4 regions of the Kribbella sp. NPDC055110 genome follow, and region 3 is predicted to be linked to each of the others. Evidence: riboswitches for the same ligand, from Rfam matches in the RefSeq annotation. Region 3 holds a riboswitch; each other region holds the start of a gene.
The links. Region 3 has a riboswitch for cobalamin ahead of ACWF0M_RS16460 (ribonucleoside-diphosphate reductase subunit alpha). Riboswitches for the same ligand answer to the same signal wherever they lie in the genome.
Positions count from the first base shown of each region.

Region 1 (7,347 bases), on a different contig from region 3:
TGCGGACGCGGGCGGCCAGGCGATCGTGTTCCGGAGCAATCCAGCGCGCGCCTTCGCGGCGGATTGGCGAGCGTAGCGGTACGTTCCCCGCATGAGCGTGATCGCGCAGATCTTCGTCGGTATTGCGGGTGTGTTCCATGTGGTCGTGTTCGCCATGGAAAGCGTGCTGTTCCGGAAGCCGAGCACGTACAAGCGGTTCCTGGTGAAGGACACCGAGGTCGAGACCGCTCGGCCGTGGGCGTTCAATCAGGGCTTCTACAACCTGTTCCTGGCGATCGGTGCGCTTGGCGGGCTGATCTGGGGTGGCGACAAGGGCCACGCCATCGCGCTCTTCGCCTGCGCGTGCATGGCCGGCGCGGGCATCGTGCTCGTCGCCTCCGATCGCCGGATGGTTCGTGCTGCCGCCACCCAAGCTGTGCCGCCGCTTCTCGCGCTCGTTCTCGCCGCGGTTCTCTAGTTGACTTAAAGCGCAGTTGAGCAACGATGGTCGTCGGCATGACCGTCGTTGCCGAGCCCCCTGTTGAGACGGGCGGCGTCCTTTCACCGAAGTACCGTGCACTGACCGTCGGGATGGTCGCGCTGATCACCCTGGTCGCGTTCGAGTCCCTGGCGGTCGCGACCGCGATGCCGACTGTTGCGCAGGCGCTCGACGGCCTTCCGCTGTACGCGCTCGCGTTCGGCGGCCCGCTCGCCTCCGGCGTGGTCGCGATGGTTGTCTCCGGCACCTGGAGCGACCTGAAAGGACCGACCCGTCCGCTCTGGCACGGTACGGCGTGGTTCCTGGCCGGCCTGTTGATCGCCGGTCTGGCGCCGTCGATGGAGATCCTCGTCGCGGGCCGGATCATCCAAGGTTTCGGCTCCGGCCTGCTCACGGTCGCGCTGTACGTCGTCGTGGGTCAGCTGTACCCGGCCCGCCTCCGCCCGCGGATCTTCGCCGCGTTCGCGACCGGCTGGGTCGTACCGTCCCTCGTCGGACCCGCGATCGCCGGCCTCGTCGTCGAGCACACGAGCTGGCGGATCGTCTTCCTCGCCGTACCGGTGATCGCGATTCCGGCCGCACTCGTGATGCGTCCCGGTCTGGCCCGTGGCAGCGCGTACGACGTACGTCCGGGGAAGTTGTGGGACAAGCGGGCACTGTGGGCAGTCGCGGCTGCTGTGGGTGTTGGGCTGCTGCATTACGGCGGACAGCAGCGTGGTGTCCTACAGATCGGGCTGCTCGTGGTCGGTCTGGCTGGGGTGATCGCGTTCGGGCCGCGGCTGCTGCCATCCGGGACGTTCGCGTTCGGGCGCGGGCTGCCGTCGGTGGTCGCACTGCGCGGGCTGGTGGCGGCGTCCGGGTTCGGCGCGGAGGTGTTCCTGCCGTTGATGCTGACCCGGGAACGCGGCCTGTCGCCGGCGCTCGCCGGTCTTGTGCTGACGGTCAGCGCACTGAGCTGGTCCGCCGCGTCCTGGTATCGCGGCCGGCCGAACCAGCCGTTCTCACACGCCGTCTTCCTGCAGGCCGGCATGCTCGCGATCCTGGTCGGCATCGTCACGGCGGCGCTGACCCTCAACCCGGACGTCCCGGTGCTGGTCGGCATCCTCGGCTGGAGCTTGACCGGTCTGGGTATGGGGACCGTGTTCCCGACGCTGTCGGTGCTGGTCCTGGAGTACTCCGAACGCGACGAGCAGGGCGCCAACAGCTCTGCCCTGCAGCTCAGCGACTCGTTGTCGACAGCAACAATCCTCGCGATCGGGGGATCGTTGTTCGCGGCAATGGAACCGCACTCCGCGGTGCTGGCGTACCTCGTCGCCTTCGGCCTCCCCGCGTTGCTCGCACTCCTCGGAGTACCCGCGGGCCGACGTACCGCTACTCCTTAGACCCTGTCACCGCGATGCTCGCGCCGAGGCCGATGATCATCAGGCCGCCCGTCCCGCCAACCAGCTCGAGCCGGCGCGGCGAACGAGCGAACCACTCGCGCGCCGTTCCGGCCACGAACGCCCACACGCTGTCCGAGCCGAGCGCGATCACGATGAAGATCAGCCCGAGCACCAAGATCTGCGCCCACGCCGGCGCCCCAGCCCCCTTGTCGACGAACTGCGGCAGCACAGCCGCAAAGAACACCGCCGTCTTCGCATTCGTCACCCCGACCAGGAACCCCTGCCGGATCGTCCGCCGCGCAGTGCTCGGCCTCGCCGTACCCTGCATCGCCTCGACCAGCGACTTCCGCGAACGGAACGCCTGTACGCCGAGATAGATCAGGTACGCCGCCCCGACGAGCTTCACCACGGTGAGCGCGATCGCACTCGCAGCGATCAACGTCCCGAGCCCGACCGAGATCCCGCCGAGCAGGACCGCCGCGCCCAGCGTGTTCCCCACCATCGTCAACACGGCCTCCCGCCGCCCCACCGCAAGCGCCCGCCCCACAATGAACAACACGCTAGGCCCCGGGACAACGATGATGATGAACGCAGTAATCGCAAACGCAAACAAGTGCTGAGCGGACGGCATCCCCCAAGGATAGATGCGACCAGCCGCTCGGCGCCCCGGGTTTCTGGAGGGTCTTCCCGCGCCCGCCGCCACACCGAAGGTTGGATAGCCGGCTCTTGTGACTGAGGTGTGGGTGGTCGACGGGTTCCAGGGCGGTGCCGGGCTTGGTGTGATGTGCACGCTCGACAGGACATGTCGGGTGGCCGGGTAGTGCACCTGAGCGTGAACGTGCCCGCGTGTACACCGTCTCGCCGGTGCACTACCTGTCGACCTTGCACATCACCCCCGCCCGCAAGCCGCCACGCCACTACCAACCCGATCACCCAGCCGGCACCACCACACCCCCACCTCGGGCACAAGAACGGATATCCCCTCGAATGGTGGGTTCTCCCCTCTAACACCAACAGAGAAGCCACAACACCATCGGATATCCCCTCGTGTGCGCGGGCTCTTGTCGCGCTCGGTCCGGGCCGTTCGGTGGGACGGTTCACCGGGCGGTGCATACCGGGTGCGGTGCGTGCGAGCCGCGCGTGCGGTGGTGTGGTGCGGTGGGGACTGGGGACAGGCGCTGGTGGGTGGGGACAGGAAATGTCGGGTTCCTGCACCCCATGGCCTGTCTCAAGTCCCGCATACCGCCACCAACACGCACGCATCGGGCCGAAGCGTCAGATAACCCCTGACGTGGTGTCCACACTGCGTGGGCTCGGGTGGGATAGGTCACCGGCGCGCCGTGGTGCGTTGACCGGGGGGTGGGCGGGCCCCTACGGTTCGAGGGTCAACCTGCGGTGCCATGAGGGAAGCCGGTGAGAAGCCGGCGCGGCCGCGCCACTGTGATCGAGTTTCGGCTCGTAAGTCAGGACGCTCGGGCACTCGCAGCCTTTCTAAGGGGACGCGCACTTCCCCAGGAGGTCAAGTTCAATGGCAGCTCCTGCCCAGTCGGTCGCCGTACCGGCTCTCTCTCCCAAGCTCCTTGCCGCCGCGCTGCTCAGCGTCGGCCTGATGCTGTTGCTCGCGTATCTGGTCGGGTTCGACCAGGGTGCGGTGTCCCGTTCGGGGATGTACCTGCACGAGCTGATGCACGATGGTCGCCACCTACTCGGCGTGCCCTGCCACTAGATCAGATGCGCACCTTTGGATCGCTCCTGGTGCGCGGACTGATCGTCGGACTCTTCGCCGGCCTGTTGGCCGGAACGTTCGCCTACGCGTTGGGCGAGTCGCGTGTCGACGCCGCGATCGCGATCGAAGAGGCCGGTGCCGCGCACACCCATGATCATGACCATGCTGTGCAGGCGGAGGAGGAAGAGCCGCTGGTCAGCCGTGAAGGCCAGAAGGCCGGCTTGTTCCTCGCTACCAGCCTGTACGGCGTTGCGCTCGGCGGACTGTTCGCCGTCGCGTTCACGCTGCTCCGCCGCAAGCTCCGGACCGGGAACGACGCGTACGCCGCGCTCGGACTGGCCGCGGCGGGTTTCGTCGGCATCGTGCTGGTCCCGTTCCTCAAGTACCCGCCGAATCCACCGGCGGTCGGTGATCCGGACACGATCACGCGCCGTACGGTCACGTATCTCCTGACGCTCGTGATCGGCCTGCTCGCGGTCTGGGCCGGTGTCGCGCTGTCCCGGTGGGCGGCGCGGTACGGCGAGGTCGCCCGGCTCGCGGGCGGTGTCGTCGGGTTGGTCGTCACCGTGGTGGCGGCGTACCTGATTCTGCCGCGAATCAACGAGGTTCCGGAGACGTTCCCCGCTACGCTGCTGTGGCAGTTCCGGTTCGCCTCGCTCGGTACGCAGGCGACGCTGTGGCTCCTGCTCGGATTCGGGTATGCGGTCGCGGTGGACCGCCGGCCGATCCGATCGAAGGTGGCTGCCGCTTGACCGCACCACCCCAGGCGCTGACCGTGGTCGCGCATGCCCTGACGCCCGCGTTGCGCGGACTCGTGCTCGGTGGTGACGCCGAGCCGGATCCGTCGAGTGTCGAGGCTGCGCGCGAGCTGAAGCTGTCCGCTGATGTCGTGTACGCCGGGCCGGAGCAGGCCGCCGTACGCACGGCCGACGTACTCGGGTTCGACCCGGTGGTGGAGCCCGCGCTGCGGGACCGTGAGTACGGCGACTGGACCGGGCGCGGGCTGGAGGAGCTGCTCGCGGCCGAGCCGTCGCAGGTGGCGGCGTGGCTCGAGCGGCCGCACACCGCCACGCCTGGCGGCGGCGAGACCGAGAACGACGTACTCGCGCGGGTCGCCGACTGGCTGGGCGATCTGGCGGCGCGCGAACACGGCTCCGCGCTGGCGATCGTCCATCCGGCGGTCGTCCGCGCGATCGTCCTGTACGTCGTCGACGCGCCGGCCGAGTCGCTCCGACACGTCGACGTACGCCCCCTGGCCACCGTCAACCTCTCGTACCACTCCGGCAACTGGTCACTGGCCTTCGTACCTTAGGCCTGACAAACTGCGGTTGGCTCGGTTGCACGCCCAGGTGACCGGCTGTCACGGGGAGTCACGATGACTGAGTCCGACCTGCTTGCCGAACGATTCCGCGCCAACCATGCCGTGCTTGTCGCGGCTCGCGACCGCCTGCAGGCCGCGGTTGACGCCGGCACTGCGAGTGACGACCAGCGGAAGCGGCTGGACACCGTCAAGGACCTGCTCACTCCGGTCAAGACGACGTCGGTGGATGCCGAAGGCAACGTCGTCGAGGTGGAGCGGCCGCGGCAGTTCTACGCGGTGGACCCCGAGGGGAAGGGCCGTGCGGTCGAGGTCCTCGGCGATCTCCAGGCGGCGAAGAACGTCGCGGTGCTGGTTCCGGGGATGGGGAACAGCCTGGACACGTTCCGCGGGCAGTCGGACCGCGGCGACCTGATCAAGCAGGAGGCCGGCCCCGGTACGGCGGTCGTGGTGTGGCTCGACTACGACTCGCCGCAGGGTCTGGTGCAGGCCGCGAGCAAGGATGCGGCGATCGCGGGCGGGCCGCCGCTCGCGGAGTTCCTGGACGAGGTCGACGAACTGAAGGCCGAGGACGCGGACGTCACGCTGGTCGCGCATTCGTACGGCACCGACGTGGCCGCGCAGGCGGTGATGGCGGGCGCCCGACCGAGGCGGCTGGTGATGACGGGCTCGCCGGGAATCGCGAAGTACGTCGACGAGGCCGCCGACTTCGTGCAGCCGCCGACCCGGCTGTACACCGAGCGCGCGCCGGGGGACTACGTCTCGTACTCCGAGTGGCACGGACCGGATCCAGCGAACTTCCCGGACGGGATCCGGATGGCGACCGCTGATCCGCGGGCCGGCGACGACCCGGTGTCGGTGCACTGGCACAACGAGTACTACCGGCCGAACAGCGAGGCGCTGCGCAACATCGGCCGCGTGGTCCGGGGCGACCTGACCCACATCACGACCACGAACACGAGCCGATCCGCCGAGACCAAGCTCCTCCTCGGTACGTCGTGGGGCGGCCCGCTGAACGCTGTCGCCGGAGCGGCGTCCAAGGTGTACGACGGAGTTGTGGCCCTCACCAAACCGTCGAAGGAGTCGGCCGGAGCCGCCGCCGGACAGGCTGCTCCGAGCCGGTCGAACGGTGCGGGCCGGGCGAACGGTACTGGCCAGACAAACGGTGCGGGCCAGACACACGGTGCGGGACGGGGCTCGGAAGGGCGGCGGCGATGACAGGCGAGCGGGAGTTCCTGCGGAGCGAGTTGCTGGCGGTGGCGGAGGCCGTCGTACCTGATCAGCGGCCCGTCGTGACGCACGATCCGGGGCCGGTGAATCCCGGCGTATTGTTCGACGGGCGCGGGACGGCCACGGTCTCCAGGGTCACCGTCGAGACCGGCAACCCGCGGTCGCCGGACCCGGCGGCGGCCGTCGAAGCCGCGGCCGAGGCGTTGCGCGCCCGCGGCTGGACCGCGGACGTCGTACCCGAGGAGAACGGTCATTTCCGGGTCGCCGCCACCCGGGACGGCTTCGATGTCGCGGTCCACGCGTGGGCGACGGACTGGCGGATAGCGTTCACCGGGGAGACACCGGTCGTTTCCTGACGATCGAAACGCGGCGTGACCTCGCGAGGGTTGGCCGGACGGTGTATCACGGAAGCGTGACCTTGACCGAAGCTCGCAACCACCTCCGCTCGGAACTCCTCGCGGTGGCGGCAACCGTCGTACCCGGCCAGAAACCGGCGGTGACCCAGGACGTCGGTCCCGTCGACCAAGGCGCCCTCTCCGACGAAAGCGGGCCGGAATCGGTCTGCACGATCACCGTCGAGACAGGCGACCCGACCACCACCCCGGACCCCGAGGCGCAGATCGGCTTCGCCGCCGAAACCCTCGAGTCCCGCGGCTGGAAGGTCACCGTCTCCGAACCCGCCGACGGCCGCCACGAACTGACCGCCCGCCGCCAGGGCTACGACCTCACCGTGACCGCCCAGAACACCGACTGGCGCCTGACGTTCACCGGCCAGACACCGTACGTCGACGATCTGTAGGAGCCTGCCAGATCCTGACACCACCGCGGGCAACGTTCAGCTCGTCGCGGCGCGTTCGGTGGCGCTGCGGAGGACGCAGAACTCGTTGCCTTCGGGGTCGTGCATGACCACCCAGCCGGTGCCGTCCGGGTTGCGGTGGTCGTTGGCGATCGTGGCGCCGAGGGTGAGAAGCCAGGCGACTTCCTCGTCGCGGGTGGTGTCGGGTTCGAGATCCAGGTGGCCGCGGTTCTTGACGACCTTCTCGTCGTTGTTCTGTTCGAAGAGCACGGTGAGACCGTCGGACTCGACCGAGGCGTACGGGTCGCCGGGATGGTCGTCGTCGGGGCGCTCGGCATTGAGGACCTGCAGCCAGAACCCGGCGATCTCGTAGGGGTCGTGGGCATCGAACGTCACCGTACGCACGCGAGAAGTCAT
Region 1 covers NZ_JBSGTS010000008.1:44,810-52,156, reverse strand. Annotated here, with positions in the region: gene ACWF0M_RS14650 (hypothetical protein) at 1-76, shown strand, start outside; gene ACWF0M_RS14645 (DUF1304 domain-containing protein) at 92-457, shown strand; gene ACWF0M_RS14640 (MFS transporter) at 496-1,860, shown strand; gene ACWF0M_RS14635 (LysE family translocator) at 1,850-2,491, opposite strand; cobalamin riboswitch at 3,227-3,355, shown strand; gene ACWF0M_RS14630 (CbtB domain-containing protein) at 3,389-3,586, shown strand; gene ACWF0M_RS14625 (CbtA family protein) at 3,592-4,338, shown strand; gene ACWF0M_RS14620 (histidine phosphatase family protein) at 4,335-4,898, shown strand; gene ACWF0M_RS14615 (alpha/beta hydrolase) at 4,962-6,122, shown strand; gene ACWF0M_RS14610 (hypothetical protein) at 6,119-6,490, shown strand; gene ACWF0M_RS14605 (hypothetical protein) at 6,547-6,933, shown strand; gene ACWF0M_RS14600 (VOC family protein) at 6,970-7,347, opposite strand.
Region 1: another riboswitch for cobalamin. It lies ahead of ACWF0M_RS14630 (CbtB domain-containing protein); the one in region 3 lies ahead of ACWF0M_RS16460 (ribonucleoside-diphosphate reductase subunit alpha).

Region 2 (7,347 bases), on a different contig from region 3:
ATCCAACCAGCGAAAAGGCAATCACCAGCAAGGCAATCACCAACAACACAGCCACCAACAACACAGCCACCAACCAGACATTCGTCGACCAGACAGTCGTCGACAGCACAGTCGTCGACAGCACAGCCGTCGGAGGACCCACCACCATTCTGATCGGCAGTTTGTCCTGCCACCGATGGCTCCACACACCGTCCAGGTGGAGAGCTCTCGGCTGGCAACTGCCCGGGCGACGTGCAGTGGACGCACGACGCACTCAGTCGAGGTCGAGGTCGAGGTCCTGGTCGAGGTCGTGGTCGCTGCCCGGTCGCTGCTGCTCGGTCGTGATCTGCCGGCTTCCTAACGGTCTCCTGCTGACGCCCGGTCCGGTCGCGCTGGGCTGAAGTGCTGGTTGACGAAGCTGCGCACCAGATCGGCGTACCGTTTCGGCTCTTCGAAGTGCGGAAAGTGGCCGGAGCGGGTGAAGGTGACGGCTCGGCCGGTCGGAACGGTGTTTCGGTAAGTCTCGACCGAGACCGGGTCCGCGGCGAGATCGTCGACGCCCTCGATCAGCAGGCTCGGCTGCGGCATCAGGGCCAACCGATCGAGCTTCGAGGCGTACAGCTCGGGCAGCGTCACCAGGTGGCTGTTGCCGCGGGCCCACATCTCGTCGGTGAAACCGGCCGCTTCGCCGAGCCCCATGAACTCCGAGCGGCGCGACGGATCGTGGAAGGACAGGTCCTGGAAACGGTCGCCGAGACCGAACGCGAGCTCGTAGGTCTTGTCGTCCGCCGTCAGCCGACGGTCCACGACGGTCAGCTCACGGCACCGCGCGGCGCGGTCCGGATCGCCGAGTTCGTCGTACAGGCGCGCGAAGATCGGCAACCGGTGGCGATCGTTGGCGTCGAAGTCCCAGCACGGGCAGTCGAAGATCACCGCGCTGACCGCCGAAGGATGCCGGATCGCGTACTCGACCGCGTAGTTCCCGCCGGCCGAGTGGCCGAGGATCGCCCAGCGCTCGATCCCGAGCTGCTCACGCAGTTCCTCGAAGTCGGCCAGCAGCATGTCCAGATCGACGCGCTCACCCGGCGGCAGTGGAGACCGGAGGACCCCACGCTGGTCGGGCGCGATCAGCCGAAGGTCCCTGGCGAGCAGATCCGCCTGACACTGCTGGAAGTGATAGCCGCCGCCGTGACCGTGGATGAACAACAGCGGTGGTGCGTCCGCCGCGCCGTACTCTGCGACGAACAGCTTCATCGGGTCAGGCGTTTGGCGAGGGCTGTGGCGGCTGCGTCGTCGCGGACCTCGCGGATGCCGACGATCGGGGTGACGGTGACGAAGCCTTCGGCGAGGAGGGCCTCGTCGGTGCCTGGAGCCGCGGCAGCACTGGAGGTGCGCTCTACGACGATCATCGGCTCGCCTGTCGGGGCTGTCGCGGCGACGAGACGGGTGCGCCTGTTCACGGCCAGGGAGGCGTGCCGTACGCCGGCCAGCTGGTCCAGCGGACGGTCCGGCACGTTGATCGTCAGGACCGTCCCGGCCGGCTCGTCGGCGATCCACCCGAGCGCGTCGCCCGCGATCGTCGCCGCGGTCGGCCAGTGTTCGGGGGCCTCCGAGTCGATGCTGACCGCAACCGCCGACGTACCCACCTCGGCTGCCGTCAGGGCCGCCGCGACGGTTCCCGAGTGGAAGATCGACACGCCGATGTTCAGCCCGCGGTTGATCCCGGACAGCACCAGGTCCGGCGGCGGGCCGAACGCGCCGGCCTGCGCCAGCGTCACCGCGAGTGCCGGGGCGCCTTCGACCCCGATGAACGTCACGCCGTTCTCCACATCGGACACGGTCCGGATCGGGCGGTTGACCATCCCGGCCCGCGCCGAGCCGACACCGCTCTCGTCGAGCAACGGCGCGACCACGAGTACGTCGTACCCGAGCGCGGCGATCGCCGGCGCGAGCGCCCGAATGCCTGGTGCGCGGTAACCGTCATCGTTGGTGATCAGCACTCGGGGCATACCTCTACCCAATCAGCCGCGGTCCTCGATGTCACCCTCCGTCTCAAGGACCGCGTTCCGCAGCGTCTCCAGCGCCTCCGCCGACGGCTCCGCCCAGAGCCCGCGTTGCGCCGCCTCCAGCAGCCGCTCCGCGATCCCGTGCCGCGCCCACGGGTTCGACTTGCGGAAGAACTCGGCCATGTCGGGATCGGCGACGTACTCCGTGGTCAGCGACTCGTACATCCAGTCGTCGACGACGCCCGCCGTCGCGTCGTACCCGAACAGGTAGTCCACGGTCGCGGCCATCTCGAACGCGCCCTTGTACCCGTGCCGCCGCATCGCCGCCATCCACCGCGGGTTCACCACGCGGGCCCGGAAGACGCGCTTCGCCTCCTCCTCCAGCGTCCGCGTCTTCACCTGTGCGGGTACGGCGGAGTCGCCGACGTACGCCTTCGGGTTGGCGCCGGTGAGGTGCCGCACCATCGCGATCATGCCGCCGTGGTACTGGAAGTAGTCGTCGGAGTCCATGATGTCGTGCTCGCGGGTGTCCGCGTTCTTCGCCGCGACCTGGATCCGGCCGTACGCGCGTTCCATCGAGCCGCGGGCCTCCGCGCCGTCGAGGTCCTTGCCGTACGCGTACCCGCCCCACACGGCGTACACCTCCGCCAACTCAGCGTCGGTACGCCAGTTCCGCGCGTCGACGAGCGGCAGCAGACCGGCGCCGTACGAACCGGGCTTGGAGCCGAACACCCTCGCCGTCGACTGGCGCAGATCATTGCCTGCGGCAACGTCTGCGTCGACGTGTGCTCGCAGGTAGTTGTCGGCGGCATCTTCATCGAGGGCGGCCACCGTCCGGACGGCCTCGTCGAGCAGCGCGACGACGTGCGGGAACGCGTCCCGGAAGAAGCCGGAGATCCGGATCGTCACGTCGATCCGCGGCCGGCCGAGCTCCTCCAGACCGACCACCTCGAAGCTGGTGACGCGGCGCGAGGCCTCGTCCCAGACCGGGCGGCAGCCGAGCAGCCAGAGCACCTCGGCGAGGTCATCGCCCTGCGTGCGCATGGCCGACGTCCCCCAGATCGTCAGACCGACCGAGCGCGGCCACTCCCCCGTCTCGGCCTGGTGCCGCGCGAGGAGCGAATCGGCGAGCGCGACGCCGACGTCCCAGGCGTTCCGGCTCGGAATCGCCTTCGGGTCGACCGCGTAGAAGTTGCGACCGGTCGGCAGCACGTTCACGAGCCCACGAGTAGGCGACCCCGACGGCCCCGCCTCCACAAACCGCCCGTCCAGCGCCCGCAACACGTTCGTCAGCTCGTCCGAGGTCCGCCCCAACCGAGGCACAACCTCCTCAGCCGCAAACGTCAACGACTGCTCAACTTCTGCGGATTCCCGGGCCAGGACCTCGCTGACGACTACCGGGACCTTCGCCGCGTCCCATCCCACCGTCTCCATCCCGACCACGAGCTTCCGCGCCACCGCCTCCAGGACGTCGACGCCGTCAGCACCGGTAACCGCCGGAAGATCGACGAGTGTCGCGAGGTCGGCGAGATGCGCGGCCTGACCCGGGTTGGCGAGCAACTCCGCCTCGTCCACCCCGAACGCATGGCCGAGGGCCGCGCGCAGCCCCGGGATCGAGTACGAGCCACCCCACAATTGCTTCGCACGCAGTATGGCGAGCACCAGGTTGATCCGCGCCTCGCCGGCCGGCGCCCCGCCCAGCACGTGCAGCCCGTCGCGGATCTGGACGTCCTTGATCTCGCACAGGTACCCGTCCAGATGCAGCACGAACTCGTCGAAGTCGTCGTCCTCCGGCCTCTCCGACGTGTGCAGATCGTGGTGCAACTGCGCCGCCTGGATCAGCGTCCAGATCTGCGCGCGCAGCGTCGGCACCTTCTCCGGGTCCAGCGCCGACACCGTCGCGTACTCGTCGAGCAGGTACTCCAGCTTCGCCATGTCGCCGTACGTCTCGGCCCGCGCCATCGGCGGCACCAGGTGGTCGACGACCGTCGCGTGCGCCCGCCGCTTCGCCTGCGTCCCCTCGCCGGGGTCGTTGACGATGAACGGGTACACCATCGGCAGGTTCCCGAGGACGGCGTCGGGCGCGCAGCCGGCCGCCATCCCGATCCCCTTGCCCGGCAGCCATTCCAGCGTGCCGTGCTTACCGAGATGTACGACGGCCTGCGCGCCGAACCCGCCCTCGTCGGGTGACGCCTCCAGCCAGCGGTACGCCGCCAGGTAGTGGTGCGACGGCGCCATGTCCGGGTCGTGGTAGATCGCGACCGGGTTCTCGCCGAAACCGCGCGGCGGCTGGATCATCAGCACGACGTTCCCGAACCGCAACGCGGCGAGCGCGATCGCCGGCTCGTCGCCCGACGTATCGACGTACAGCTCACCGGGCGCCTCACCCCACGCCCCGGTCATTGCCTCCTGCAACGATTCCGGGACCCGGCCGAACCAGGTCGCGTACGTGGACAGCGGGATCTTGGCGACCGCGTTGGCCAGCTGCTCGTCCGTCAGCCAGTCGACGTCGTGCCCGCCCGCCGCGATCAACCGGTGAATCAACCCGTCGGCACCGTCCGCGCCTTGCAGCTCGCTCAGATCGAGATTGCCCAAGTCGTATCCGGCATCCTTCAGCTGCCCGAGCAGGACGACCGCCGACGCCGGGGTGTCGAGCCCGACCGCGTTCCCGATCCGCGCGTGCTTGGTCGGGTACGACGACAGCACCAGCGCGATCCGCTTCTCGGCCGGCGGAACGTATCGCAGCCGCGCGTGCGCGACCGCGATACCAGCCAGCCGCGCGCACCGCTCCGCGTCCGGCGCATAACGCGCCAGACCGTCGGCGTCGTACGACTTGAACGAGAACGGGATCGTGATCAGCCGCCCGTCGAACTCCGGGATCGCCACCTGCGTCGCTGCATCCAGCGGGCTGATGGCCGCGTCGCTCTCCATCCACTGCTCGCGGGTCGAGGTCAGCGCGAGGCCCTGGATCAACGGGATGTCGAGCGACGCCAGCGCACCGGCGTCCCACGCATCGTCCGCGCCGCCCGCGCTCGCGTTCGCCGCGACCGCACCGCCCGCGGCGAGGAGCGTGGTGACCAGTACGTCGCACTTCCGCAGGAGATCGAAGAGGCCGACGTTCTCGGCCGGGTCGAGGCCTCGAAGAGTCCCGCAGTACACCGGAAGGGGTTGCGCCCCGGCGTCGGCGACCGCGGCCGCGAGGGCGTCGACGAAGGCGGTGTTCCCGGAGATCTCGTGCGCGCGGTAGTACACGATCCCCACCACAGGCCGGTCGTCGTCGACGAAGGACCCACGGACGCCGTACGCCGGGAGCGCGCGCGGCGGCTCGAACTCGTCGCCGGTCAGCAGCAGCGTGTCGCGCAGGAAGCCGGCCAGGTTGCGGAGGTTGTCCGCGCCGCCTTCACGGAGGTACCCGAGCGCCTCGGTGACCGCACCGGCAGGCACGGTCGACAGCGACATCAGCTCCGCATCCGGCGCGGCCTCGCCGCTCACGACCACCGCCGGCTTCCCCGAGGCGAGGACCGCGTCGAGCCCGTCCTCCCACGCGCGACGCCCGCCGAGCAGCCGGACGACGACGATCGCGGCGTCATCGAGCAGCGGTGCAAGACCCGCGAGATCGAGCCGAGCCGGATTCGCAACGTTCCACCCGGCATCAGCCGCGGCGGCCGCCAGCAGATCGGTGTCGGCAGTGGACAGCAACAGCAGCTTCGCAGGCATGCGCACGCGTTCCTTTCCGGGGTATCCACGCCCCGACTCCAGGTACGACGGCGGCAGTTCCTGACTCCCCTTCACGGGTCACAGTGGCGGGACCGCCCCGGACTCACACCGGGTTCCTGCTGATGCCGTCGATTGACCCCGCTGACTCTAGCGGTGCATGGCGTAGTGGTTTGCTAGGAGGTCGGTGGCCCAGTCGTTGCGGAGGTCTCGCCAGACTGAGTGGATGTGGTTGGCGTTGTCCTGGGTGTTGTCGTACTCGGCGAGGAAGGTCGGGCCGGCGATCGAGTAGTAGTGGCGGTTGCCGACGCCCGGCTGGGTCTCGCCGGCCCAGGCGAACGTCAGGCGCTCGATGCCCTGCGCGGTGATGTCCTGCCACGTCAGCAATCCGATCGGCCCGGCGGCGCGGCCGACGTACTGACCGATGAGGAGGCTCAGGAGCTGGCGCTGGTCCTCGGTCATGTCGCCGTACGCCAGGCCGCGGTGCAGCAACGACGCGTCGGCCACCGGGTCGTGCCGGGTCAGCATGTCGTCGGGAGCGTCCGGTGACACCAGTGCGATCTCCAGCTGGGCCGGCTCCAGCGCATGCAGCAGCTGGAAGCCCAGGTCTTGCTCGGCGGCCAGGAACCGCCGACCGGCCTGTGGTCCGGTCAGCACCTCGGCCGGGTTCGACCCGATGAACTGCGGAGTGAACGCGACCGCTCCGTCCACGAACGCCACGTGCAGCGCCAGGTGGTGCCCGTTCAGCCGCCACGCCCACGGCTCGGTGTCGGACGGGTCGCCGAGCACACGCAGGAAGAACCTGCTACCGAGGACCGAGCCCTCCCAGTCCCCTGACTCCGGCAACGCCGGGATGCCCCGCAGGATCACCTCTGCGTCCAGCACCGCCCACGTGTCGGCCGCACCGCGTTCACTGCAGCCCAGCTCGACCAGGCGCTTGGTCAGCAACTGCTGTGCCGGTGTCAGCGCGGACAGCGGCAACCCGGCCCGGTCCCCCGGCAGGTACGTCCACTCCTTGTGGTCCGGCGTGTCGAACGGGGCCCTGATCTTCTCGAGCTGTGCCGGCGAGAGGCTCGCCAGCAGGTCGAGTACGGCGTCCCGCGTCTGCGCTACAACCATGCCGATCGCTCCCGTTCCGTCGGTTCGTAGGTCGTCCACTGCTCGAACGGCCGGTCCAGCTTGTACCGGAAATCCGGTTGCCGCAGCAGGACGCGTGTTTCCGCGTTGCCCGGGTTGCGCAGTGACTCGAAGAACCGTACCGACCAGTGGAACCAGCGCATGCAGAACAACCGCATCGTGAGCCCGTGCGACACCAGCAGCACGTTGCGCTCCGCCTCCGGATTCTCGAAGTCGCGGTGCATCGTCTCCAGAAACGTCGACACCCGGTCGTACACGTCCGACCCCGACTCACCGTGGGTGAACCGGTAGAAGAAGTGCCCGAACGAGTCGCGCAGCTTCTCCTGCCGCTCGATGTCCGCGGTGTCCTGGAGGTTGGCCCAGTCCTGCTCCCGCAGCCGCGGCTCCTCCCGCGGTACGCCGATCAGGTCGTCCAGCCCGAGCGAGTCCAGCGTCTGCCGGGCCCGCAGGTACGGCGACACGTACACGCGGACCGGCTCGTTCTCGAACAGCTCCCGCAGCTCCTCGCCCG
Region 2 covers NZ_JBSGTS010000005.1:340,856-348,202, forward strand. Annotated here, with positions in the region: gene ACWF0M_RS11395 (DUF222 domain-containing protein) at 1-153, shown strand, start outside; gene ACWF0M_RS11400 (hypothetical protein) at 176-340, shown strand; gene ACWF0M_RS11405 (alpha/beta fold hydrolase) at 337-1,233, opposite strand; gene surE (5'/3'-nucleotidase SurE) at 1,230-1,988, opposite strand; gene cobN (cobaltochelatase subunit CobN) at 2,001-5,702, opposite strand; cobalamin riboswitch at 5,737-5,861, opposite strand; gene ACWF0M_RS11420 (DUF3500 domain-containing protein) at 5,850-6,818, opposite strand; gene ACWF0M_RS11425 (histidine phosphatase family protein) at 6,809-7,347, opposite strand, start outside.
Region 2: another riboswitch for cobalamin. It lies ahead of cobN (cobaltochelatase subunit CobN); the one in region 3 lies ahead of ACWF0M_RS16460 (ribonucleoside-diphosphate reductase subunit alpha).

Region 3 (7,347 bases):
GCTGCTTCTGCTGCCGCTGTCCCTGGCGGCCGTGGTGGTCACGGCGCTGACGGGCCGGCGGGCAGCGATCCGCGGCAAACTCGTTGCCGGAGGCCTCTTTCTGCTGGTGGCCGCGGCGGCGCAGTTGTTCGTCGGCCCGAGTACGCCGATCTGGATCCTCGCCGTCGTCGGCGTGATCGCCGGCGTACCGCAGGGCCTCAATAATCTCGCCAACCAGACCGCCCTGTACCAGCAGGCCGATCCGGCCCGGATCGGCTCGTCCGCAGGCCTGCTCCGAACCTGCGTGTACGTCGGCGCGCTCATCTCCGCCGCGGCGAACGCCCACTTCTTCCAGTACGGCGCAACCACGGCCGGACTGCACGAGCTGGCGATTTTCCTGCTCGTCGTCGCCGGTCTGCTCGCACTGGTCATGTTCCTCGATCTACCCGAATAGGAAGGTTCATCCGTGCCTGTCACCACCCTTGACCCGAAGACCGCCCTCGTCGTCATCGACCTGCAGAACGGTGTCGCCGTACTCCCCGGTGCGCCGCATCCGACCGCCGACGTCATCAGCAAGACCGTCGAGCTCGCCGATACCTTTCGCAAGCACGACCTCCCGGTGGTCCTTGTCCGGGTCAGCTTCGCGGCCGACGGCGGCGACCGGCCGACCGGCCGTACCGAGCAAGCTGCACGGTCGGCCGGCGCGACCCAGCCACTGGGCGCCGATCAGATCGTCGACCAGTTGGCCGGTCACGCCGAGGACATCGTCGTGACGAAGCGCAACTGGGGCGCGTTCCACGGCACCGACCTCGACGTACACCTGCGCCGGCGCGGCATCACGCAGATCGTGCTGACCGGCGTCGCTACCAGTATCGGCGTGGAGTCGACCGCGCGAGCGGCGTACGAGCACGGCTATCACGTCACCCTCGCCACCGACGCGATGACCGACCTGTCCGCCTCCGCCCACGAGAACTCCCTGAACTGGATCTTCCCGCGACTGGGCGAGACCGGCTCGACGGCGGAGATCATCGCGCTCCTCGACTGAGCCAGTTAGTGCGGGTGCGCTCGCATTTCTTCGACTGCTGGGCGCGCCGGTGCCGCAGGACTAGCATCGCTAGCATTCCGAGTCCGAGGAGGGGACTATGTCGCTGACTGATCGCGAACAGTCTGAAGTCCAGGGGGCCAACGCATCCGGCAAGCAACCGGTGGTGTTCGTCCACGGTCTCTGGCTGCTGTCCAGCAGCTGGGACCGCTGGCGCCGGTTGTTCGAGGAGAACGGCTACAGCACCATCGCACCCGGCTGGCCGGACGATCCGGAGACGGTGGCCGAGGCGCGCGACCATCCCGAGGTGTTCGCGCGCAAGATGGTCCAGGCAGTCACCGACCACTACCTCGAAGCGATCGCTGGCTTGGACCGCAAGCCGGCCGTGGTCGGGCATTCGTTCGGCGGGCTGATCGCGCAAAAGATCGCTGGTACCGGCGCGGCCGCCGTCACCGTGTCGATCGATCCGGCCCCGGGTCGCGGCGTACTGCCGCTGCCGCCGTCCGCGTTGAAGGCCGGCTCGCCGGTGCTCGGGAACCCGGCGAACGCCCGCCGGTCCGTGACGCTGACGTTCGACGAGTTCAAGTACGGCTGGGCGAACAACCTCGACGAGGAGGAGGCACGGCAGCTGTACGACGAGTTCCACGTCGCGGCGTCCGGCGTACCGATCTTCCAGGCCGCGGTGGCGAACCTGAACCCGTTCAGCGAGACCAAGGTCGACTACAAGGCGGACAACCGCGGTCCGATCCTGCTGATCTCGGGGGAGAAGGACCACACGGTGCCGCACGCGATCACGCACGCGGCGTACAAGCAGCACACCAAGAACCCCGGCATCACCGAGTTCGTCGAGCTTCCCGGACGCGGCCACTCACTAGTGATCGACCACGGCTGGGAAGAGGTCGCCCGCACCGCCCTCGACTTCATCCGCAAGTACGCGGCCTGAGGCGGAAGGCCCGCGGAGCGGCGAGTTGCACCGCGGGCCTCCCTGTCTGTGATGGATCCGGATCGAGTCAGTCCCAGCTGAGTCCGCTCGAGGACTGGTACTCGATGACCCGGGTCTCGAAGAAGTTCTTCTCCTTCTTCAGGTCCATCACCTCTGACATCCATCCGAAGGGGTTCCGCGTTTCACCGAAGATCGGTTCGATACCGATTTGTTCTGCTCTGCGGTCCGTGACGAAGTGCATGTACTGCTCGCACAGGTCCGCGGTCAGCCCGAGCATCCCGTTGGGCATGGTCGCGCGGCCGTACGCGACTTCCAGCTCGCACGCTTCGGTCAGCATCTGCCGGACCTCGGCCTGGAACGCGGTCGTCCACAGGTGCGGGTTCTCCTGTTTGATCTGGTTGATGCAGTCGATGCCGAAGTTCAGGTGGATCGACTCGTCGCGCAGGATGTACTGGTACTGCTCGGCGATTCCGACCATCTTGTTCCGCCGGCCGAGCGACAGGATCTGCGCGAACCCGGTGTAGAACCACATCCCCTCGAACACCACGTAGAACGCGATCAGGTCGCGGAGGAACGCGGTGTCCGCTTCCGGCGTACCGGTGCGGAAATCCGGGTCCTCCAGATGCTGCGTGTACTTCAGCGCCCACGCGTCCTTGTCGGAGATCGACGGCACCTCGCGGTACATGTTGAACAACTCGCCCTCGTCGAGCCCGAGTGACGTGCAGATGTACTGGAAGGTGTGCGTGTGCACGGCCTCCTCGAACGCCTGGCGGAGCAGGTACTGCCGGCATTCGGGGTTGCTCAGCTGGCGGTAGACGGCGAGCACGATGTTGTTCGCGACCAGGGACTCCGCGGTGGCGAAGAACCCGAGGTTCCGCTTGAGCATCAGACGCTCGTCGTCGGTCAGGCCGTCCTTCGACTTCCACAACGAGATGTCCGCCTGCATGGAGACTTCGGTCGGCATCCAGTGGTTGTTGCATCCGGCAAGGTATTTCTCCCAGGCCCACGTGTACTTCAACGGCAGCAGTTGGTTCACGTCGGCGCGGGAGTTGATCATCGCCTTGTCGGTGACCTGCACCCGGGATGCGCCCAGGTTGATCTCGCTCAGTCCGGTGGTCACTGGCAGGCCTCGCAGTCGGGGTCGTCGATGGAGCAGACCGCTCCGGTGGGCTCGGGGATGGATACGGGTACGGCGTTGAGTCGGCCGTCGGTGCCCTGCAGTGTGGATTTCTCGACATGGGTTGCTGACTGGGAACGCAGGTAATAAGTCGTCTTGAGGCCATAACGCCAAGCTGACCGGTAAAGCTCGTCGAGCGCCCGACCCGACGGCTTCGCCATGTAGAGGTTCAGCGACTGCGCCTGGTCGATCCACTTCTGCCGCCGCGACGCCGCCTTCACGAGCCACATCGGGTCGATCTCGAACGCCGTCGCGTACAGCTCCCGCAGGTCCGCAGGGATCCGCTCGATCCCCGCGAGCACGCCGTCGTGGTACTTCAGGTCCGACACCATCACCTGGTCCCAGAGCCCGCGCTCCTTCAGATCGGCCACCAGATACGGGTTGGCGACGGTGAACTCGCCGGACATGTTCGACTTCACGAACAGGTTGCTGTACGTCGGCTCGATCGACTGGCTCACACCGCAGATGTTGGAGATCGTCGCGGTCGGCGCGATCGCCATCACGTTGGAGTTCCGCATGCCGTCACGCAGGACCTTCGCGCGCAGACCGTCCCAGTCGAGGTGCGTGTCGCGGTCGATGATCACGTCACCGTCGCGTGCCGTGTGCAGCAGGTCGAGCGAGTCGATCGGCAGGATCCCGAGGCTCCACAGCGATCCGTCGTACGACGAGTACCGGCCGCGCTCGGCGGCGAGCTCACTGGACGCCTCGATCGCGTGGTAGCTGATCTCCTCCATCGAGCGGTCCGCGAACTCGACCGCAGCGTCGGACGCGTACGGGATCCGCAGCGTGAACAGCGCGTCCGCGAACCCCATCAACCCGAGGCTGATCGGCCGGTGCCGCAGGTTCGACCGCTCCGACTCGGGGGTCGTGTAGAAGTTCACGTCGATCGTGTTGTCGAGCATCCGCACCGCCGCCCGGACCGTGTCGCGGAGCAGGCCGGTGTCCAGGCCGTCCGGCGTGAGGTGGGCGACCAGGTTGAGGGAGCCGAGGTTGCAGACCGCGATCTCGTCGGGACCGGTGTTGAGAGTGATCTCGGTACACAGGTTCGACGAGTGGACGACGCCGGTGTGCTGCTGCGGCGACCGCAGGTTGCACGGATCCTTGAACGTGATCCACGGGTGTCCGGTCTCGAACAGGACGGTCAGCATCCGCCGCCACAGGTCGACCGCCTGCACCCGCTTGAACACCCGGATCTCCCCGCGATCCGCGGCCGCTTCGTACCCGGCGTACGCCTCGGCGAATGCGGCGCCGTACAGATCGTGCAGCTCCGGAACCTCATCAGGCGAGAACAGCGTCCATTCACCACCGGCCTCGACCCGCTGCATGAACAGGTCGGGAACCCAGTTCGCGGTGTTCATGTCGTGGGTCCGGCGACGCTCGTCCCCGGTGTTCTTCCGCAGGTCGAGAAACTCCTCGATGTCGATGTGCCAGGTCTCCAGATAGGCACACACCGCGCCCTTTCTTTTTCCTCCCTGATTCACGGCTACGGCGGTGTCGTTGGCGATCTTGAGGAAGGGGACGACGCCCTGGGACTCGCCGTTCGTGCCGCGGATGTGGGCGCCGATGCCGCGGACCGGGGTCCAGTCGTTGCCGAGGCCGCCCGAGTACTTGGCGAGGAGCGCGTTGTTGCGGATGCCGGTGAAGATCCCGGCCAGATCGTCCTCGACGGTGGTGAGGAAGCAGGCCGACAGCTGCGGCCGGGTGGTGCCGGAGTTGAACAGGATCGGCGTCGAGGTCATGAACCGGAAGGTGCTGAGCACCTCGTAGAACTCGATCGCCTTCGCGTCGCGATCCTCCTCGCGCAGCGCGATGCCCATCGCGACCCGCAGGAACAAGGCTTGTGGCAACTCGAACCGCACCTTGTCGATGTGCAGCAGGTACCGGTCGTAGAGCGTCTGCAGGCTGAGGAAGGTGAAGTCGAGATCGCGCTCGGGACGGATCGCGGCCGCAATCCGCTCCAGGTCGAAGGTGCCGAGCTCGGGGTCCAGGTGCCCGGCCTCGATACCGAGCTGGATGTAGCGCGGGAAGTAGTCGACGTACGCCGTGGTCATGTCGGACTGGCTCGCCTGCCGGGGCTCGCCGTGGACGCGGCCCAGTGCCTCGCGGCGGATCTGGTCCAGGAGCAGGCGGGACGCGGCGAAGCTGTACTGCGGCTCGGTCTCGACGTACGACCGGGCGGCCATCACCAGCGCGAGCTCGACCTCGTGCTGCGCGATGCCGTCGTAGCAGGCGCCGAGCGTCTCGTTCAGGATCAGTTCGGGGTCGACCGCATCGAGTCCGGCGGCGGCCTCGGCGACGATCACGCGGAGCCGGTCGACGTCGAGTGGGGACCGGCTGCCGTCGGCCGCGCGGACAGTCAGCGCCGGCTTCTCGGTGACACCGCTCGGGTCGGCGGGGGTGCGGGCCCTGGTCCGCTCCTCGCGGTACAGCACGTAGGCACGGGCGACCTGGTGCTCGCCGGCGCGCATCAGCGCCAGCTCGACCTGGTCCTGGATGTCCTCGACCTGCACGCTGCGGCGGGTGTCACCGCGGCTGGTCAAGGCGGCGACGACCCGGCCGGTCAGGTCGGCGACCAGGTCACGGACCCGGTGCGTGGCGCCCGCGTCGGCGCCCTCGACGGCGAGGAACGCCTTCGTCACGGCGACGGAGATCTTGGTGGCGTCGAACGGCGTACTGCTGCCGTCGCGGCGGACGACGGTCAGCTCCGTGCGAAGGTCTGCCGCCACCGAGGGTGATGAGGAAGCAATGGTCACAGGTGTGCGCTCCAGAAGAGTTCGGAGACCCGGGAGCACGCGAGCGGGCGCATGACGGGACCGGCGGCACCGGCCGGGAACCCTGCCGTCACGCCCTGCGACCCACCCGCGAGATCTCGGACCGCGTGCACCGGCGGTACACGCACCGGTGGCAGGTATCCGGGCTCGCGGACGCGACTCGACGTCACGTCCGCACACCGTTGCGCGGCAGCTCCGGATTCGCACCGGATTCCCCTGTTGCCTCGAAATGATCAACATCTTGTGGTGTTGACCGTCCCGAACCACCAACAGTAGTGATGCTAGGCGGATCGATCTAGATCTTGTGGTAGCGCCACGCCGCGTGTCGCACATCTTGTGGTCCTCACGCTGCGACCGCATAGAGATCCTGGAGGGTCATGATCTCCGAGCCGTGATGGATCAGCTCGCGATTCAGCCGCAGGACGACATGACCGAACGGCTCGGCGGCGTCCAGTTCGTTGGCCTGACTCAGCCCGATCGTCATCGCCGCGTCCTCGTCCAGGCTGGCGATCGCGTCCTGCCAGGCCTCGACCCAGTAGGTCAGCCAGGCGACCGCGTCCCGGGCGTTGCCGTGCAGGGTGATGTCGGCCCGCCCCTGCCGGCTCGCCCCGAACGTCCACTCCCAGCGCTCGAAGAACATCTCGGTCAGGTGTGCGATCAGCCAGGCGATCGTCCGCGGTCCGCGATGGTCCGGCTCGTCCGGCCACTGCGCGACCCATTCACCGGATCCGAGCGGCCGGAATCGCCCGGCATAGTGCCGCCGTACGACGGTGAGCGCCTCGCTGCTCGGTCGCCAGAAGTACTGCTCGTCGGTCAGTTGGGCGAGCCGCCCGGAGAGCACCATCCAGCTGAACCCGAGCTGGCCGCGGACCATCGCCATCGCCGACGGCCGGTGCAGGATGTCCCAGTCGAACGCCTCCGGCATCACAACTCCCCTGTACGATCGAACATGTGTTCGAATTCTTGCTCGATCGCGACCGGAAAGTCAAACCGCCTAGTGTGTCGGTTCTGGCCTCGTGGGGACCGGTCTGCTAGGCGGCTCGATCCGGGTGTCCGCGGCCGGACTCGCGAAACGACGCTCCAGCAACGTGAAGGCGTCGATCAGCTCGGGCGCCTCGTAGACCCGGTTCCGGCGTCCGTCGGTGAGCTCGCGCAGGATGCCGGTCTCGACCAGCCGGGCCAGGCCCTGGTTCGCGGCTTGCTGGGAGCGGTCGATGAGTTGGGCCGCGGCCGCGAGCGTCAGGACCGGCGCGGCGGGCAGCGCCTCGATGAGGAGTTCGGCCGCGGAGCCGGAGCGGACCGGCGCCGCACGTTCCCGCCATTCGGCCTTGAGGTCTGCGGCGGTCTGCTCGAAGCGTGCAGCTTCGGCGGTCGCGTGCGTGCAGGCCTTTGCGAACATTCCCAGCCACGGGTTCGCGGCCGCGCGGGCCTTCGC
Region 3 covers NZ_JBSGTS010000009.1:95,140-102,486, forward strand. Annotated here, with positions in the region: gene ACWF0M_RS16440 (MFS transporter) at 1-433, shown strand, start outside; gene ACWF0M_RS16445 (isochorismatase family protein) at 446-1,024, shown strand; gene ACWF0M_RS16450 (alpha/beta hydrolase) at 1,122-1,964, shown strand; gene ACWF0M_RS16455 (ribonucleotide-diphosphate reductase subunit beta) at 2,032-3,084, opposite strand; gene ACWF0M_RS16460 (ribonucleoside-diphosphate reductase subunit alpha) at 3,081-5,867, opposite strand; cobalamin riboswitch at 6,028-6,195, opposite strand; gene ACWF0M_RS16465 (DinB family protein) at 6,256-6,837, opposite strand; gene ACWF0M_RS16470 (Fic family protein) at 6,907-7,347, opposite strand, start outside.

Region 4 (7,347 bases), on a different contig from region 3:
CGTACGAATGATCCGGGTCAATTGAGCGGCCACCGGCAAGGACAGCGCCAGCGCCGGCAGTGCCATCGTCCGCAGCCAGGGTCCGATCCCGTCGGCCGGATTCACGTAACCGCTCGGCGGAAACCATCCGCGGTCGACCGCGGCGTACTGGATCATCAGCAGCGCCAGCCAGAACGAAGGCGCGGCCACGCCGATCAACGAGACCAGCCGGATCGCCTGGTCCGGCCAGCGGTCCCTGAAGATCGCGGCGGTGACGCCGAGCAGCAAGGCCAGCACCAAGGCGATCAGCAGTCCGAGCAGCGTGAGCTGGAACGTCAGTGGCATCGCGGTGGTGACCGACTGCAGGACCGGCGCCTTGGTCAGCACACTGGTGCCGAGGTTGCCGTGCAGCAGGTCACCGACGAAGTGCAGGTAGCGCAGCGGCAGCGGGTCCAGCAGGCCGTTCTCCTGCCGGAACGTGTGCAACTGCTCCTCGGTCGGGTTAGCGCCCTGGAAGTACGCGACCGCGGGATCGTTGTTCGAGAACCGCATCACCAGGAAGACGAACGCGATGATGCCGAGCAGCAACGGAACCAGCAGCAACAGCCGGCGAACCAGCATTCGGACGATGACGGCCACAGTCGGTTACCTCAGGCCCGCTTCGCCTGCAGCAGGTTGATCCCCGGGTAGGGCTGTGCCTTGATCCCGCTGAGTTTCTTCCCGTCCCAGGCAGTCATCAGCTCGGTGTGGACGACCGGATACAGCACCGCCTGCTCGGCGACCAGGTCGAGGTACTCGTGGGTCAGCTTCAGTCGGGTGTCCGCGTCGGTGGCCCGGACCGCCTCGTCCATCTTGGCGAAGATCACCTTGGCGCCGGCGCTGTTCTCCCAGCGCGTGTACTTCATCCAGGAGCCGCCCTGGGTGTAGTTGTAGCGCAGGATCAGATCCGCGTCGGCGCCGAACTGGTTCGGGTTCGACGCGGCCGCGACCACCTGGTAGTCGGCGTGCTGGTCCATCTTGGTGAACACCGCGGCGGTGTCCTGCGGCTCCAGCGTGGTCTTCACGCCGATCGCGTTCCAGGACGCGGCAATGGTCGGCAGGCAGTCGACGATCCAGCTCACGTTCACCGCGAGCAGGTTGATCGAAAGGTTCGTCACGCCGGCCTCGGCCAGCAGCGCCTTGGCCTTCGCCGGGTCGTAGCTGTAGACCGTCTTCGCCTTGGCGTAGGCCGGGTTCTGCTCGTTCAGGAACGAGGTGCTGGCCTTGCCGCGGCCCTTGAGCGCGACCTCGATCATCTTCTCGGTGTCGATCGCGGTGAACAGCGCCTGCCGGACCCGGACGTCGTCGAACGGCTTGGTCGCGGTGTTGAACATCAAGAACAGGTGGTTCATCCCCTTGCCGCCCTCGACCGTGAGGCCCGAGCTCTTCAGTTGCTCGATGTTGGCGTACGGGATGTTGTCGGAGATCTGGGCCTCGGCACTGCCGCCGGAGATCTTCGCGACCCGGGCGGAGGAGTCGACGATGCTCAGCCAGTTCATCTTCTTGAACGCCGCCGGGCGCGGGCCGTTGTAGTCCGCGAAGGCCTCGAAGGTGGTGTTCGACTTCGGCTGGTGCGAGACCTGCTTGTACGGTCCGGACCCGACCGCCTTGCCGTTCTTGGCCAGGTCCCAGGCGCCGGCCTGGGAGAAGACGTGCTTGGGCATGATCTTCGCGATGGTCAGTCGCGGCGCCCCGTCGGGGAACGGGAAGTTCAGCACCAGCTCGACGGACTTGTCGTCGACCTTCTTGACCTCCTTCAGCCAGGCGGCGAAGAAGTTGTAGGTGAGCACCTTCAGCTTCGGGTCGAGGATCCGCTGGAAGGTGAAGACGACGTCGTCGGCGGTGACCGGCCGGCCGTCGTGCCACTTCGCTCCGTCCCGCAGGGTGAACTTCCAGGACGTGGCGTTCAGGTCGGACGGCACCTCCGTGCCGAGTGCGGCGTACGGCTGCCGGGTGATCGGGTCGGTGTCGAGCAGGCCCTCGTAGACGTGCTGCATCGCCGCCATCGTGAAGGCGGACGCGGTCATGGTCGGGTCCCAGCTCTGGTTGTTCCCGTAGCCGATCACCGCCGTGACCAGGCCGGTGTCCGCTCCGGCGCCGACGGCTCCGGTCGAGGCCGGGCCACTGCTGCAGGCCGACAATCCACCAGTGATCGTCGCGGCTGCGCCGAGCGCACCGGAGTACTTCAGGAACGAGCGGCGGTCGAACCCTGTTTGGTTCACGATGCCTCCAGCGGCAGGGGGTGTGGCGGAGCTTCAGAGGAGGTAGGTTATAGGACGTCCTACGTCCTATGAGTGCCGACTTTAAGAGTCCTTTCCGGGTCGGTCAAGACCGGAGGAGAGGTGCGTCGTGGCAGTGACACGGCCGAAACGCAGTGACGAGCTGGCGAACGCGATCGCCGACCTGATCATCGAACGCAACCTCAAGCCAGGCGCCGCGCTGCCTCCGGAAAGCGTGCTGATGACCGACTTCAGCGTCAGCCGCAACTCGGTCCGGGAGTCGCTCAAAGCCTTGCAGGCGTTGGGGATCGTCGAGATCCGGCACGGCTACGGAACCTTCGTCGGATCGGCCAGCTCGGCGGCGTTGCACCCCTGGCTGCTGTTCCGCACCCGATCCGGCAGCAGCACCGAGCGACTGCGGGAACTGCTCGAGATCCGGGAGATTCTCGAGACCGAGCTGACCCGCCGCGCCGCGGGAACCGGCGACGGCGAGCTCCGGCAGAAGCTGTCCGGCTGTGTCGAGCGGATGCGGGTCGACGGGCCGGACGCGGCGACCGCGGACCGCGAGTTCCACGAACACATCTGCGACGCGGCCGGCGTCCCGCTGGCCCGCGAGTTGGTCGGCCTGTTCTGGGACGTCTACCGGGCTGTCGAGACCGACCTGGAGACCGTCGCCGCGGCACCGGGCGAAACCGCGGCGCGGCATCAACGCGTGGTCGACGCGATCGCCTCGGGTGACGCCGACCGGGCGGAAGAGGCCGTCCACCTGCATTTCGGCGAGGTCCGCGCCCGCCTCGGCACCGGCCCCTACCGAAGCCGGCCGGCGGATGTGCCATGATCGGGCCGACGGCTGTGGAGGAACACCGGTGACCAGCGTGCTGGGAGTCCGGGGCGGTCCCGCCACTGTGACCGGGAGGAATCTCGGAAGCCAGGACATCCGCTGCCGTCCGCAGGCGCGCGATCATCGTGCGCCGGCGTACCGGCCGTAGCGGGCGTGGACACCCGCTCGACGAAAGGGACCACCGCCGATGCGGGCTCCGTTCAGCGGACCGTCGAATTCTTTCCCGTTCACCGCGATCGTCGGGATGGACGACCTCCAGCTCGCGCTGATCCTGGCCGCGATCTCGCCGGCCATCGGCGGTGTGCTGATCCGCGGCGAGAAGGGTACGGCGAAGTCGACCGCCGTCCGCGCTCTCACCGAGATCCTGCCGCCCGTCGACGTTGTACCCGGCTGCCGCTTCTCCTGCGATCCCGACCACCCGGACCACACCTGCCCGGACGGCCCGCACGCGGAGGGCCGGTCGGTGCGCGCTGCGCGGTTGGTGGAGTTGCCGGTGGGGGCGACCGAGGACCGGGTGATCGGGTCGCTCCACCTGGAGAAAGCGCTCGCGGAGGGCATCACGGCGTACGAGCCGGGCCTGCTCGCCGCTGCGCATCGCGGGTTGCTGTACGTCGACGAGGTCAACCTGCTCCACGACCACCTGGTCGACGTACTCCTCGACGCCGCCGCGATGGGCCGCGCAACCGTCGAGCGGGACGGCGTCTCGGTCACGCACCCGGCGCGGTTCGTGCTCGTCGGCACGATGAACCCCGAGGAGGGCGAGCTCCGGCCGCAGCTCCTCGACCGGTTCGGGCTGACCGTCGACGTGGTCGCCAGCCGCGATCCCGCCGTACGGGTGGAGGTGATGCGCGCGCGGCTCACGTACGAGGCCGGCCCGGAGAACTTCGTCGCCCGGTACGACGGCGCGCAGCGCGAACTCGCCGAACGCATCGTGAAGGCGCGCGACCTGCTGACCGAGGTGATCCTGACCGACGCGGCGCTCCGCCAGATCGCGGAGATCTGCGCGTCGTTCGACGTCGACGGGATGCGCGCCGACCTGGTCACGGCCCGTACGGCGGTCGCTCACGCCGCCTGGTCCGGCCGCACCGTCGTCGAGGTCGAAGACGTCCGCGCCGCCGCCAAACTGGCCCTCCCGCACCGCCGCCGCCGTAACCCCTTCGACGCCCCCGGCCTGGACGACCAGCAGCTGGAAGAAGCCATCAACAACAGCACTCCGCCCGAAAACCCCGACGACGACGGGCCGGACGATCCAGGCGGCGGACCTGGTGGGGGAGTCGACAACTCTGCTTCCTCCGAGGGTGGTACTTCCGAAAGCGAGGAGCAGTCCGTCGGTCAGCCGTCGGCCGGCCCGGCCCCGAGCGGTGACGTTGCTGGGAGTTCCGCGCCGTACCAGGCTCGCCTGCTGAGTGTTCAGGTCGCGGGAGCCGGTGTCGCCGGGCGGCGGTCTCGGGCGATCACCGAAGTCGGGCGCGTGGTGGGGGATCGCGGCCGGATCGGGCGCGAGGCGGGGCGTCCGCATCTGTTGGGGACGATGCGCAACGCAGCGCCGTACCAGAAGGTTCGCGGGCGGAGCGGTCCCGGGCTGGTGGTGCGGGCGGACGACGTGCGGCTCGCGGTGCGGGAAGGGCGGGAGGGGAATCTCGTGCTGTTCTGCGTCGACGCCTCCGGTTCGATGGGGACGAAGAAGCGGATGGGCGAGGTGAAGACGGCGATCGTCTCGCTCCTCCTCGACGCGTACCAGCGCCGCGACACGGTCGGGCTCGTCACGTTCGCCGGCGCCGCCGCGACAGTCGCCCTGCCGCCGACGGGCAGCGTCGAGACCGCCGTACGACGGCTCGAATCTCTCCCCACCGGTGGACGTACGCCGCTCGCCGAGGGACTGCTGCAAGCGGCGGAGGTACTGCGGATCGCCGCGATCCGCGACCCGCGCCGGCGCCCGCTCCTCGTCCTCGTGACCGACGGCCGCGCGACGCACGGCGACAACGCGTTCGCGCGCGCCCGCCAGGCCGCCGGATGGCTCGCACAGCGCGGAGTCGCGACTGTCGTGGTGGACTGCGAACCGCGCCGCGGTATCCGGCTCGGGCTCTCCGCGGAGCTTGCCTCGGATCTCGGAGCGGAGTACCTCGACCTCGGAGACGTTGCCGCTGGCAACCTTATCCGGACGGTCGCAGAACGGAAGGCGGCCTGACATGCCGAAGGGACAGCCGGTCGCCGTACCGGAGGACGGCCTGACCACCCGCCAGCGCCGCAACCGTCCGCTGCTGATGGTGCACACCGGCGAGATGAAGGGGAAGTCGACGGCCGCGTTCGGGATGGCGCTGCGGGCCTGGAACCAGGGCTGGAACCTCGGGGTCTTCCAGTTCGTGAAGAGCGCGAAGTGGAAGGTCGGCGAGGAGAGCGCATTCAAGGCGCTCGGCCGGCTGCACGAGTCGACCGGTGAGGGCGGGCCGGTCGAGTGGCACAAGATGGGCGAAGGCTGGAGCTGGTCCCGCAAGGCCGGCACCGAGGAGGACCACGCCGCCGACGCGGTCGAGGGCTGGCGCGAGATCCAGCGCCGCCTGGCCGCCGAGACCCATGACCTGTACGTGCTCGACGAGTTCACGTACCCGATGAAGTGGGGCTGGATCGACGTGGACGAGGTCGTCGACACGCTCGTCAACCGCCCCGGTCACCAGTACGTCGTCATCACCGGCCGTGACGCCCACCCGAACCTCCTCGAGGCCGCCGACCTCGCCACCCAGATGACCAAGCTCAAGCACCCGATGGACGCCGGCCAGAAGGGCCAGAAGGGCATCGAGTGGTAACCCAGGAAACCACGATGATTCCGCGGGTGGTGGTTGCGGCGCCGTCCTCCGGTGCGGGTAAGACGACCGTCGCCGTCGGGTTGATGGCGGCGCTGCGGCGGGCCGGGTACGTCGTGGCCGGGTTCAAGGTGGGGCCGGACTACATCGATCCCGGGTTCCACGCGGTCGCGACCGGGCGACCGGGGCGGAACCTCGACCCGATGCTGTCGGGCGAGGAACTGGTAGGACCGCTGTTCGGGCACGGTTCCGCCGGTGCGGATCTGGCCGTGGTCGAGGGTGTGATGGGGCTGTACGACGGCGCGCTCGGGACGGAAGGTTTCTCGTCCACGGCCCACGTCGCGAAGTTGCTGAAGGCACCTGTCGTGCTGGTCGTCGACGCGTCGGCAGCGGGCCGGAGCGTCGGGGCCGTCGTCCAAGGTTTCGTTGCCTTCGACACCGAGATCCGCATCGTCGGGGTGATCTTGAACAAGGTGGGCTCGGACCGGCATGAGGCTGAAGTACGAGCCGGTGTCGCGCCGACCGGCGTACCCGTCCTGGGCGTCCTTCGCCGCGACACCCGCCTGACCGTCCCCAGCCGCCACCTCGGCCTGATCCCCGCCAACGAACAACACACCCAAGCCGAACAAGCCGTAGACGCCGCCGCAGAACTAGTTCGCCAAGGCGTAGACCTCCAGGCCGTAGTCGCTGCCGCCCACGCCGCCCAACCCCACCAAACGACCCCCTGGACCCCCGACGTACTGTCGGCGAGTGCAGGTCGGCCTGTGGTTGCTGTTGCGGCCGGGCCGGTGTTTTCGTTCCACTACACCGAGACGACCGAGCTGCTGACCGCAGCCGGTGCGGACGTCGTCACGTTCGACCCGCTCGTCGATCCGTTGCCTGAGGCAACCGCTGCGCTCTACCTCGGCGGTGGTTTCCCGGAGCTCCACGCAGAGGCGCTCTCCGCGAACGTCGAGCTGCGCAAACAAGTGGCCGCCGCGATCGCCGACGGGCTCCCGGTGATCGCCGAATGCGCCGGCCTGCTGTACCTCTGCCGCGAACTCGACGGTCACCCGATGACCGGCGTACTCCCGGCGACCGGCCGCATGACCAGCCGCCTCACCCTCGGCTACCGTACGGCGGTTGCCGCGACCAGCACCGCGTTCTTCGACGAAGGACGCCGCGTGCGCGGCCACGAGTTCCACCGCACCACGATCGACCTCGACGCCGACGTACAACCGGCCTGGCATCTCCCCGGCGGCGTCGAAGGAATCACCCTCCCGCACGTCCACGCGTCGTACCTGCACCTGCACTGGACCGCGACCCCAGACGTCCCCGCACGACTGGTCGCCGCCGCCCGCGAGCGTGCCCGATGAACCTGGTCGTCGGCGTCGGACTCCGCAGCGGTACGCCGTACGCCGAGCTGCAGGATCTCGTGACGACAACCCTCCACGAACTCGCGGGCGAGGTGCGACTGGTCGTCACGATC
Region 4 covers NZ_JBSGTS010000005.1:327,155-334,501, reverse strand. Annotated here, with positions in the region: gene ACWF0M_RS11375 (ABC transporter permease) at 1-618, opposite strand, end outside; gene ACWF0M_RS11370 (ABC transporter substrate-binding protein) at 630-2,240, opposite strand; gene ACWF0M_RS11365 (FadR/GntR family transcriptional regulator) at 2,368-3,075, shown strand; cobalamin riboswitch at 3,071-3,196, shown strand; gene ACWF0M_RS11360 (putative cobaltochelatase) at 3,266-5,266, shown strand; gene cobO (cob(I)yrinic acid a,c-diamide adenosyltransferase) at 5,268-5,882, shown strand; gene ACWF0M_RS11350 (cobyrinate a,c-diamide synthase) at 5,897-7,234, shown strand; gene bluB (5,6-dimethylbenzimidazole synthase) at 7,231-7,347, shown strand, end outside.
Region 4: another riboswitch for cobalamin. It lies ahead of ACWF0M_RS11360 (putative cobaltochelatase); the one in region 3 lies ahead of ACWF0M_RS16460 (ribonucleoside-diphosphate reductase subunit alpha).